Regions from separate parts of the Streptomyces sp. NPDC050263 genome, predicted to be linked through region 2. Evidence: riboswitches for the same ligand, from Rfam matches in the RefSeq annotation. Region 2 holds a riboswitch; the other holds the start of a gene.

Region 1 (4,963 bases), on a different contig from region 2:
CTGGACGGTGCCGCTCAGTTCCTCCGCCCGGCCGCCCGCGACGAGTTCCTCCAGGGAGGCCGAGCGCAGGGTGGCCAGGACGCGCAGGCGGCGGCCCGTCGGATGGGCGGCGCGGGTCATCGGGAGGAGGACGTCCAGGAGGGCGCGGGCGTCGGCGGGGCGGGCCCCCACGGTCTCCTCGAACTGGTCGAGCAGGACGACGTGTCCCCGGGGTCCTGCCTCTTTGAGGATGCGGGCGGCCAGCAGGACCGCCGTCTCCGTGCGGTCCGTCGTGCCGCGCAGTTCCCCGGCCAGATCCCGGGCCGCCGGGAACTGCTCGCCGAGCGCCTCCGCGAGCGTGCGCACCGGGTCGGTGTCCGGCTGACCCGTGAAGTCCGTGACCGTGTGGCCCGTGGAGCGCAGCAGCGGCACCACCCCGGCCCGCACCAGCGACGACTTCCCGACCCCGGACGCCCCCGCCACCGGGACGAAGGGGTGGGTGCGGAGGGCCTCGGCGATCCGTTCGCTGTCCGCCCGGCGGGCGAAGAACACCGCCGCGTCCTCCTCGCGGAACGCCTCCAGGCCCCGGAAAGGCGACGGGCGCAGGCTCGGGTCCAGGCCCAGGAGGAGGGCCGCCGGGATCAGGTACGCCGTTGTCGCGCCGGTGCCTGTCTCCGCCGCCACCGTCATGCCGACCACCGCGCCCTGGTCGGTGTCCCAGACCGGGCCGCCGCTGAAGCCTCGGCCGATGGGCGGGGTGCCGGAGGCGGGGCGGGCCTCCATCGACGTCCAGCCCTTGCCCACCGGGGCGCGGAGGCGGCCGTCGACCCAGACGCCGTGGTCGTCGGTGTGCAGTGGGAAGCCCAGGACTCGGAAAGCGTGGTCCCAGACGGCTGTGCCGCCGGCGAAGCGGACGGGGGCGGTGCCGAGGGCCGCCTCCTCCAGCGACAGCAGCGCCATGTCGCCTCCGCCGTCCGCACGGACCGGGCTCCAGCGGGTGACCGTCGCCCGCAGGCGCGCGGAAGGCCGCGTCAACAGAGGGAAGTCGACCGTCACCGGGGCGGCGGGGGCCGACGTGTCCGTCTCTGCCGTGCCCAGGGCGCTCGCCACCACGTGTGCGCAGGTGCACAGCGTCCGCTCCGCGATCAGAAAGCCCGAGCCCGTCACCCGGCCGTCCGCGCCCCAGAAGCGGGCGACGGCGTTCGGGAGTTCGTCGTCAGGCGTCGCTGCCACTGTCACCGTCACGCTGTCCGGGGAGTGCGCTCTCGTCCCGGTTCGTCCACTCCATGCTCACCGTGAAGTGCGCCTCCGTGGAGCCCCGCGCCACCACCACACCCGCCTCCGCGCTCAGCGTGATGCCGAATTCGACCGTGACGGAACCGGGCGGTTTCGCCAGACCTCGGGCGCCCTCCAGGACCGCTCCCAGCGCGGGGCGCACCCGGGCCAGTGCCTGTTGGAGGGTTTCCGCGGCTCCCGCCACCGCGCCGCCGCCCCGGGAGACCCGTTGCACTCCGGCCGGGCCCTCGCCGGACACCTCCAGCAGCACGATCTGCCCGTCGTCCAGCAGCATTTCGCCCACGTAGGCCACTTCGGGTCCCCTCCCTGGTCCGTGGCGCCCTTTGCCGGGCGTACGTGACATTGCAGGCTCCGCGCTCCGCGATCTCAAGCCGGTCCCGCGAGGTCCGCCCGCAAGAGGGGTTTTCCGCCGGGAGCCGGGCGCGAGGGGCGGTCGTCGTGGTAGCCGTCGCAGCAGCTGTGTGGGGTTCTGCACACTCTCCCCTTGCAGGTCAACGGCAAGTTGACGGCCGTTCCGGGCCCGTGGTGGACTGCCGGAGCCATCTACGACGGCAGGAGAGGAAGCCGGTGTGAATCCGGCGCGGTCCCGCCACTGTCACCGGGGTAGTAAGCCCCGGGAGCCAGGAACTCTCACCGTCGGTCTAGTCGAACCAGGGCGCGGACACCCTGAGTGAGGACAAATCGCCATGCGCGCTCGGCCGTTGAGGTACCGCATCAGGTCGCTGCCCGACCCCACGGCCGGCTGAGCCCGTGCGTGCCGATCGCGTCTTCGCGTACGGCGCCGCCGCCGGCCTCCTCGGTGATCTGCTGCTCGGCGATCCCCGCCGGGGGCATCCGGTCGCCGCGTTCGGGCGGGCCGCGGGTGCGGTGGAGCGGGTGTTGTGGCGGGACCATCGGGGGTGGGGCGCCCTGCACACCCTCGTGTGCGCCGGGAGCGCCGTCGCGCTGGGGGCTGTCGCCGACACCTGCGTACGTCGCTCCCCCGCCGTCTCCGTGGTCCTCACCTCCGCCGCCACCTGGGCCGTCGTCGGGGGCTCCTCGCTCGTGCGCGAGGCGCGGGGCATCGGGCGGGCCCTCGAAGCGGGGGACGTCGAGGCCGCTCGGGAGCGGCTGCCGCATCTGTGCGGGCGGGATCCGCAGGCGCTGGATGCGGACGGGATCGCCCGGGCTGTCGTGGAGTCCGTTGCCGAGAACACCTCCGACGCCGTCGTCGGGGCGCTGGTGTGGGGGGCCGTCGGCGGCGTGCCCGGGCTGGTCGGCTTCCGGGCCGTCAACACCCTCGATGCCATGGTCGGGCACCGGTCGCCGCGCCATCTGCGCTTCGGGTGGGCCTCGGCTCGGCTCGACGACCTCGCCGGGTGGCCGGGGGCCCGGCTGACCGCCGTGCTCGCCGCCGTGGCCGGGGACGATCCGCGCGCCGCCGTTCGGGCCTGGCGGGCGGATGCGCGCAAGCACCCCAGTCCCAACGCGGGGCCCGTCGAGGCGTCGTTCGCCGGGGCGCTCGGGGTGCGGCTGGGCGGGACCCTGTCGTACGGCGGCCGGGTCGAGCACCGGCCCGTGCTCAACGGGGCGGCCGGGCGGGCCGTCGGCGCCGAGGACATCGAACGTGCCGCGCGGCTGTCCCGCCGGGTCGGTCTGCTCGCGCTCGGCGTGACCGTCGCCGCGCGCGCCGTCGCCGCGGCAGTGAACGCGAGAGCGAAGGGGCGTACCTCATGACGGGCGGCGGGCTTCTTGTCGCCGGCACGACCTCCGATGCCGGCAAGAGTGTCGTCACGGCCGGGATCTGCCGGTGGCTGGTGCGGCAGGGGGTGAAGGTCGCGCCCTTCAAGGCCCAGAACATGTCCCTGAATTCGTTCGTGACGAAGGAAGGCGCCGAGATCGGGCGGGCTCAGGCCATGCAGGCGCAGGCCTGCCGGGTCGAGCCGACCGCGCTCATGAACCCCGTGCTGCTGAAGCCGGGCGGCGAGCAGAGCAGTCAGGTCGTGCTGCTCGGGAAGCCCGTCGGGGAGCTCAGCGCCCGTGGGTATCACGGGGGGCGGCAGCAGAGACTCCTGGGAACCGTTCTCGACTGTCTCGCCGAGTTGCGGGGCACGTATGACGCGGTGATCTGTGAGGGGGCCGGCTCTCCCGCCGAGATCAATCTCCGGCGGACCGACATCGTCAACATGGGGATCGCCCGCAATGCCGGGCTTCCCGTCCTCGTCGTCGGTGACATCGATCGCGGTGGGGTCTTCGCGTCCTTCTTCGGGACCGTCGCGCTCCTCTCCCCCGAGGACCAGCAGCTCGTCGCCGGGTTCCTCGTCAACAAGTTCCGCGGCGACGTCTCCCTGCTGGAGCCGGGGCTCGACATGCTGCTCGGGCTCACCGGGCGGCGGACCTACGGCGTGCTGCCGTTCCGGCACGGGCTCGGGATCGACGAGGAGGACGGAATGGGGGTCCCCCCGCTCGGGCGAAGCCGAGAGTGGGGGAGCGTGTCGCTGCGCGGCACCGTGCGCGAGTCGAACACCGCCTTGCCCGTGGGGGACGACGTGCTGCGGGTCGCCGTGTGCGCGGTACCGCTCATGTCCAACTTCACCGACGTGGACGCGCTCGCCGCCGAGCCTGGTGTCGTCGTGCGGTTCGTGGACCGGCCGGAGGAGCTCGCCGACGCCGATCTCGTCGTCGTCCCCGGGACCCGGGGGACCGTCCGCGCGCTGGAGTGGCTGCGGGAGCGCGGGCTGGCCGAGGCCCTGAAGCGGCGGGCCGCCGAGCGGCGGCCCGTGCTCGGGATCTGCGGTGGCTTCCAGATCCTCGGCGAGCACATCGAGGACGAGGTCGAGAGCCGGCGCGGGCACGTCGAGGGGCTCGGAGTGCTGCCCGTCCGCGTGCGGTTCGCCCGGGAGAAGACCCTCACCCGGCCGGTGGGGGAAGCCCTCGGCGAGCCGGTCGAGGGGTACGAGATCCATCACGGGGTCGCCGAGGTCCACGGAGGGATTCCCTTCCTCGACGGGTGCCGGGTCGGGGAGACCTGGGGCACGCACTGGCACGGCTCGCTGGAGTCGGACGGGTTCCGGCGGGCGTTTCTGCGCGAGGTGGCGGCTGCCGCGGGCCGCCGGTTCGTGCCCGCCGCCGACACCTCCTTCGCCGGGCTGCGCGAGGAGCAGCTCGACCGGCTCGGCGACCTGATCGAACAGCACGCGGACACCGACGCGCTCTGGCGGCTCATCGAGTCGGGCGCGCCGCAAGGACTGCCTTTCATTCCACCGGGAGCGCCCGCATGAGCACAGTGTTGTTGTTGTCCACCGCCGACACCGATCTGTTGGCGGCCCGGGCCGCTGCCGGCGCCGACTACCGGATCGGCAACCCGACCCGCGTCGACGTCGCCGAGGAGTTGCCCGCGCTCCTCGACGGCGCCGACCTCGCCGTCGTACGGCTGCTCGGCGGGAAGCGGGCCTGGGAGGACGGGCTCGCCGCGCTGAAGGCGTCCGGCATCCCGACCGTGCTGCTGGGCGGCGAGGCTGTGCCGGACGCCGAACTGATGGCCGAGTCGTCGGCGCCGGCCGGGGTGGTGGCGGAGGCGCTGCGGTATCTCGTCGAGGGCGGGCCCGCCAACCTGACCGAGCTGGCGCGGTTCCTCTCCGACACCGTGCTGCTGACCGGCGAGGGGTTCCTCGAGCCGCAGAAGATGCCCGAGTTCGGGGTGCACGGG
Region 2 (4,963 bases):
AGAAGGCCGACGCGAAGGTGCCCCGGCTCGCCGACAACCAGCCGTCGTTCGAGAAGGTGCTGGCCGCCGAGCCGGACTTCGTCGCCTCGTCCTTCGCGTCCACGCTGAGCAAGGGCGGAGTGGCTCCCCGCGAGAAGTTCGAGGAGCTGGGGGTGCCGACGTATCTCTCGCCCGCCGACTGCGAGGGCAAGGACAACAGCGGCGACGGCGACGGCTCACGGACCGAGCCGCTGGCCATGGACACCGTGTACCGCGAGGTGCGCGACCTGGCGCGGATCTTCGGGGTGGAGGAGCGCGGCGAGAAGCTGGTCACGCAGCTCGAGGGCCGGGTCGCCGAGGCCACGTCCGGGATCGACGCCGAGAACGCCACCGTCCTGTACTGGTTCGCGAACCAGGAGTCCCCCTACCTGGCGGGCTGTTGCGGTGCGCCGGGCATCATCACGAACGCGCTCGGCGCGAAGAACGTCTTCGACGACAGCACGCAGGAATGGCCGCAGGTCAACTGGGAGACCGTCGCCGACCGCAACCCCGACGTACTGGTCATCGGCGACCTCACCCGTAAGTCGCAGACGGCCGAGACCGCCGCGCGGAAGATCGCGTTCCTGGAGTCCGACCCGGCGACCAAGAACATGGACGCGGTGAAGCAGAAGCGGTACGTGCTGCTCAGCGGGCAGGCCATGAACCCCACGATCCGCACGGTCGAAGGCGTGGAGAAGGTCGCCGCGGCGCTGCGCGCGTACGGGCTCGCCGGATGACCACCGCCCTGCGGTCGCCCGGGGTCCGACGGCTCCGGGCAGCCGCCGGGGTGCTGCGGGGCGTGGCCGGTCCGGTCGCCGGGCTCGCGGTGCTGGCGGTGTCCGTCGCCGTGGCCATCACGATCGGGCCCGCGGACATCGGCGTCGGGGACGTCTGGTCCACGGTCGCCTCCCATCTGGGCTGGGGCGCCTCGGACCTGTCCCCCATCCGGGACGGCATCGTCTGGAACCTGCGGCTGCCGCGCACCCTGCTCGCCGCGGTGTGCGGTGCCGGGCTGGCCGTGTGCGGGGCGGTGCTGCAGTCGCTGCTGCGCAACCCGCTCGCCGACCCCTTCGTCCTGGGGGTCTCCTCCGGGGCGTCGACCGGGGCGGTCGTCGTGGTCGTGCTCGGAGTCGGCGGGAGCGTCGTGTCCGTGTCGGGGGGCGCGTTCGTGGGCGCGCTCGGCTCGTTCGCGCTGGTGCTGCTGCTCAGCCACACGCTCGGCGGTACGACGGACCGGGTGGTGCTGTCCGGTGTGGCCGCGATGCAGTTGTTCTCGGCCGTGACCTCGTTCGTCGTGATGACGGCGGCCGACGCGGAGACCACCCGGGGCGTGCTGTTCTGGCTGCTCGGGTCGCTCAGCGGGGCCGGCTGGACCGAGGTGTGGCTCTGTCTGACCGTCCTGACCGGGGCCTTGGCGGTGTGCCTCGGGTACGCGCGCACCCTGGACGCGTTCGCCTTCGGCCAGGACGCGGCGGCCACGCTCGGGGTCGCGGTGGTCCGGACCCGGCTGGTGCTGCTGTGCGTGACGGCGCTGCTGACGGCCGTGCTGGTGAGCGCGGCGGGCGCGATCGGCTTCGTCGGGCTCGTCCTGCCGCACGCGGCCCGCGCCCTGGTCGGCCCGGGGCACACCCGGCTGCTGCCGGTCGGCGCGCTCGCCGGGGCGGTGTTCCTGGTGTGGGCCGACACCCTGGCCCGTACCGTCCTGGACCCGCAGGAGGTGCCGGTGGGCGTGGTGACGTCGCTCGTCGGCGTCCCGGCGTTCGTCCTGGTCCTGTACCGCACGAGAGGGACACGATGAGGGGGACCCCATGAGGAGGACGCGTTGAGCGGGACGCACGCCGCCGAGGGTCGGTCACCCACCCTCGGCGCCGACCGGGTCAGCCGCTCCGCCGACGGACGGCTGATCCTCGACGGCGTCAGCCTCGCCCCTCGGCCCGGCTCCGTGACCGGGCTGCTCGGCCCCAACGGATCCGGCAAGTCGACCCTGTTGCGCGTGCTGTCCGGCGTCCTGTCCCCCGCCTCGGGCGTGGTGACGCTCGACGGCCGCCCGCTGGGCGACTGGGGCCGCCGAGCCGTCGCCCGGCGCGTGGCCGTCGTCGAGCAACAGGCCGACACGCTGGTCGAGTTGACCGTGGCCGACGTCGTACGCCTGGGCCGTGTCCCGCACCGCCGCGCCTGGACGCCGACGACCGGGGCGGACGAGAGGGCTGTCCGCACCGCCCTCGAACGCACCGGGCTCACCGACCGTCTGGACCAGCCCTGGCACACGCTCTCCGGCGGGGAACGCCAGCGCGTCCAGATCGCCCGTGCCCTCGCCCAGGAGCCGCGCGAACTGCTGCTGGACGAACCGACCAACCACCTGGACATCCAGCACCAGCTCGACCTGTTGAACCTGGTCGCAGAACTGCCCGTCACCAGCGTCGTCGCCCTGCACGACCTGAACCTGGCGGCCATGTACTGCGACCAGGTCGTCGTGCTCCGGGAGGGCCGGGTGGTGGCCGCCGGCACCCCTGCCGCCACCCTCACCGAGTCCCTGATCGCCGACGTCTACGGCGTGCGCGCCACGGTCACCCGCCCCGACCCCGGCGACGACAGGCCCTTCATCCGCTTCCTGGGGACGGTCGCCGGGAAGTGAGCGTAGGGTGGCCGGTGCAGCTGGTTCGCCCCGTCAGCCGGACGGGATGCGTCGCAAGAGGGAACCCGGTGTGAATCCGGGACTGCCCGCAGCGGTGAGCGGGAACGACCGCCGTCATGAGCACTGGACCCCGTGAACGGGATCTGGGAAGCGACGGCCATTAGGTGTCCTCCGACCAGGAGGACGTGCCCGCGAGTCCGAAGACCTGCCGACTGCCCGCGCGCGAGCCACTCGTGCGCGGACATCCCGGTGACCTCGTGGGCGGGTCGGCGTACATACGGGACGGACGACCGCGCCGTGTTGCGCGCAGTCGGTCGCCGCCCAGTTCGTCACCCGCGCGAGACGCTCCCGCTGCGCGCCGCCGACCACCCCGCCTACCTCGCGTGGGCCACGGAGGCGTTCCGGCTGACGACGAGCGGCGTCCGTCCGGACACCCAGATCCACACCCACATGTGCTACGCCGAGTTCGGTGACATCGTCCAGGCCATCGACGACCTCGACGCCGACGTGATCAGCCTGGAGGCCGCCCGCTCGCACATGCAGGTCGCCCGTGAACTCGCCGCCCACGGCTACCCGCGCGAGGCCGGTCCCGGCGTGTACGACATCCACTCCCCGCGCGTCCCGAGCGTGCGGGAGGCGGCCGAACTGCTGCGCACCGGTCTCAGGGCGATCCCCGCCGAACGGCTGTGGGTCAACCCCGACTGCGGACTGAAGACCCGCGGCTGGCCCGAGACCCGCACCTCGCTGGAGAACCTGGTCGCCGCGGCCGCAACCTCCCGGGACAGAACACCTAGCCCGAGTCGTCCCGGCCGGCACGCTCGCCCCTCGCGCGGGGGGCGAGCGGGCACCCGGCCGAGCACCCCGCCGAGCACTCGGCCGGGCCGACGCTTCCGGCTGACCAGGCTCTCAGCCGTCGAGCCCGAGTCCCCGTCGTTCCCCGAGGGGGCGGAAGTAGCGCTCGACATCGGCGTCGGTGACCTCGGCGAGGGTGGCCGGCGACCAGCGCGGGGTGCGGTCCTTGTCGATGACCTGGGCGCGGATGCCCTCGACCAGGTCGGCGGTGGACAGGGCCGCGCAGGACACGCGGTACTCCTGCTCCAGCACCCGCTCCAGCGAGCCGAGCCGACGGGCGCGCCGCAGCGCCGTCAACGTGACCTTCAGTGTGGTGGGCGACTTGGTGAGCAGGGTCTCCGCGGCCTCCTTCGCGGCCGGGTCGCCGTGCGCGAACAGTCGCCGGACGATCTCCTCGACCGTGTCGGCGGCATAGCAGTCGTCGATCCACTCCCGGTGGCCGGTCAACGCCCCCTCCGGAGCAGGCCGCACATGAGGCACGAGGGCCTCCCGGACGGGCAGGCGCCCAAGGTCGCCGACTAGGTCGGGCAGGGAGGGGGACGGCACGTAGTGGTCGGCCAGCCCGCACAGCACCGCGTCTTCGGCGCCGATCTGCGCGCCCGTCAGCGCGAGGTGGGTGCCCAGTTCGCCGGGTGCGAGCCCGAGGAGGTGGGTGCCGCCCACGTCCGGGACGAAGCCGATGCCGGTCTCGGGCATGGCGATGCGCGAGCGCTCGGTGGCGATCCGGACGCTGCCGTGCGCGGACACGCCGACGCCGCCGCCCATGACGATGCCGTCCATGACGGCGACGTACGGCTTGGGGTAGCGGGCGATGCGTGCGTTGAGGCGGTACTCGTCGCGCCAGAACGCGGCCGAGGCGGCGCCGTCCGCGTCGCGGGCGTCGTCGTGGACGGCGCGGATGTCGCCGCCCGCGCACAGGCCGCGCTCCCCGGCGCCGGTGATGACGACGGTCTCGACCGCCGGGTCGTGCTCCCAGGCGGTGAGGGCTTCGTCGATGCGGCGCACCATGAGATGGTTCAGGGCGTTGAGGGCCTTGGGGCGGTTGAGAGTGATGTGGGCGGCTCGTCCGTCGGTGTGCAGCAGGACGGGTTCCTCGTCCGCGATCGTTCCGGACGTGTTCGTCGCGCTGGTCGGGCTGGTCGGGCCGTTCATCGGTTCGCCTCCGTCAGGGGCCGCGCGCCACGTTGACGCGCATGATCTCGTCGGTTTCTGCCAGGAATCCTAGGGACCGGCCGAACGGGTGATCCACACCACACTTTTCGGGAGAACAAGCTCACAGCCCCGCGCTCTGCTGCGGCTTTAGAGATCTGGCCTAGCATCCGAGCATGACAGTGCTGCCTGACGACGGGCTCTCGCTCGCCGCCGAGTTCCCCGACACGACACGTGAACAGTGGCAACGTCTCGTGGAAGGCGTCCTGAGCAAGTCGGGCAAGGAGGTCTCCGGAGCAGCGGCGGAGG

The links. A riboswitch is a leader RNA that binds a small molecule or an ion and turns the genes downstream of it on or off. The one in region 2 is predicted to bind cobalamin.
Region 1: linked by a shared signal. The riboswitch ahead of AB0J04_RS17820 (cobalamin biosynthesis protein) and the one ahead of AB0J04_RS17565 (5-methyltetrahydropteroyltriglutamate--homocysteine S-methyltransferase) in region 2 are both predicted to bind cobalamin.

What each region holds. Positions count from the first base shown of each region.
Region 1 covers NZ_JBFAKW010000034.1:14,739-19,701, forward strand. The annotation lists gene AB0J04_RS17810 (trypsin-like peptidase domain-containing protein) at 1-1,212, opposite strand, end outside; gene AB0J04_RS17815 (CU044_2847 family protein) at 1,196-1,567, opposite strand; cobalamin riboswitch at 1,784-1,926, shown strand; gene AB0J04_RS17820 (cobalamin biosynthesis protein) at 2,026-2,991, shown strand; gene AB0J04_RS17825 (cobyric acid synthase) at 2,988-4,535, shown strand; gene cobN (cobaltochelatase subunit CobN) at 4,532-4,963, shown strand, end outside.
Region 2 covers NZ_JBFAKW010000033.1:43,026-47,988, reverse strand. The annotation lists gene AB0J04_RS17580 (ABC transporter substrate-binding protein) at 1-755, shown strand, start outside; gene AB0J04_RS17575 (iron chelate uptake ABC transporter family permease subunit) at 752-1,816, shown strand; gene AB0J04_RS17570 (ABC transporter ATP-binding protein) at 1,841-2,653, shown strand; cobalamin riboswitch at 2,673-2,867, shown strand; partial or broken gene AB0J04_RS17565 (5-methyltetrahydropteroyltriglutamate--homocysteine S-methyltransferase) at 2,990-3,415, shown strand; gene AB0J04_RS17560 (enoyl-CoA hydratase/isomerase family protein) at 3,560-4,657, opposite strand; gene AB0J04_RS17555 (methylmalonyl-CoA mutase family protein) at 4,831-4,963, shown strand, end outside.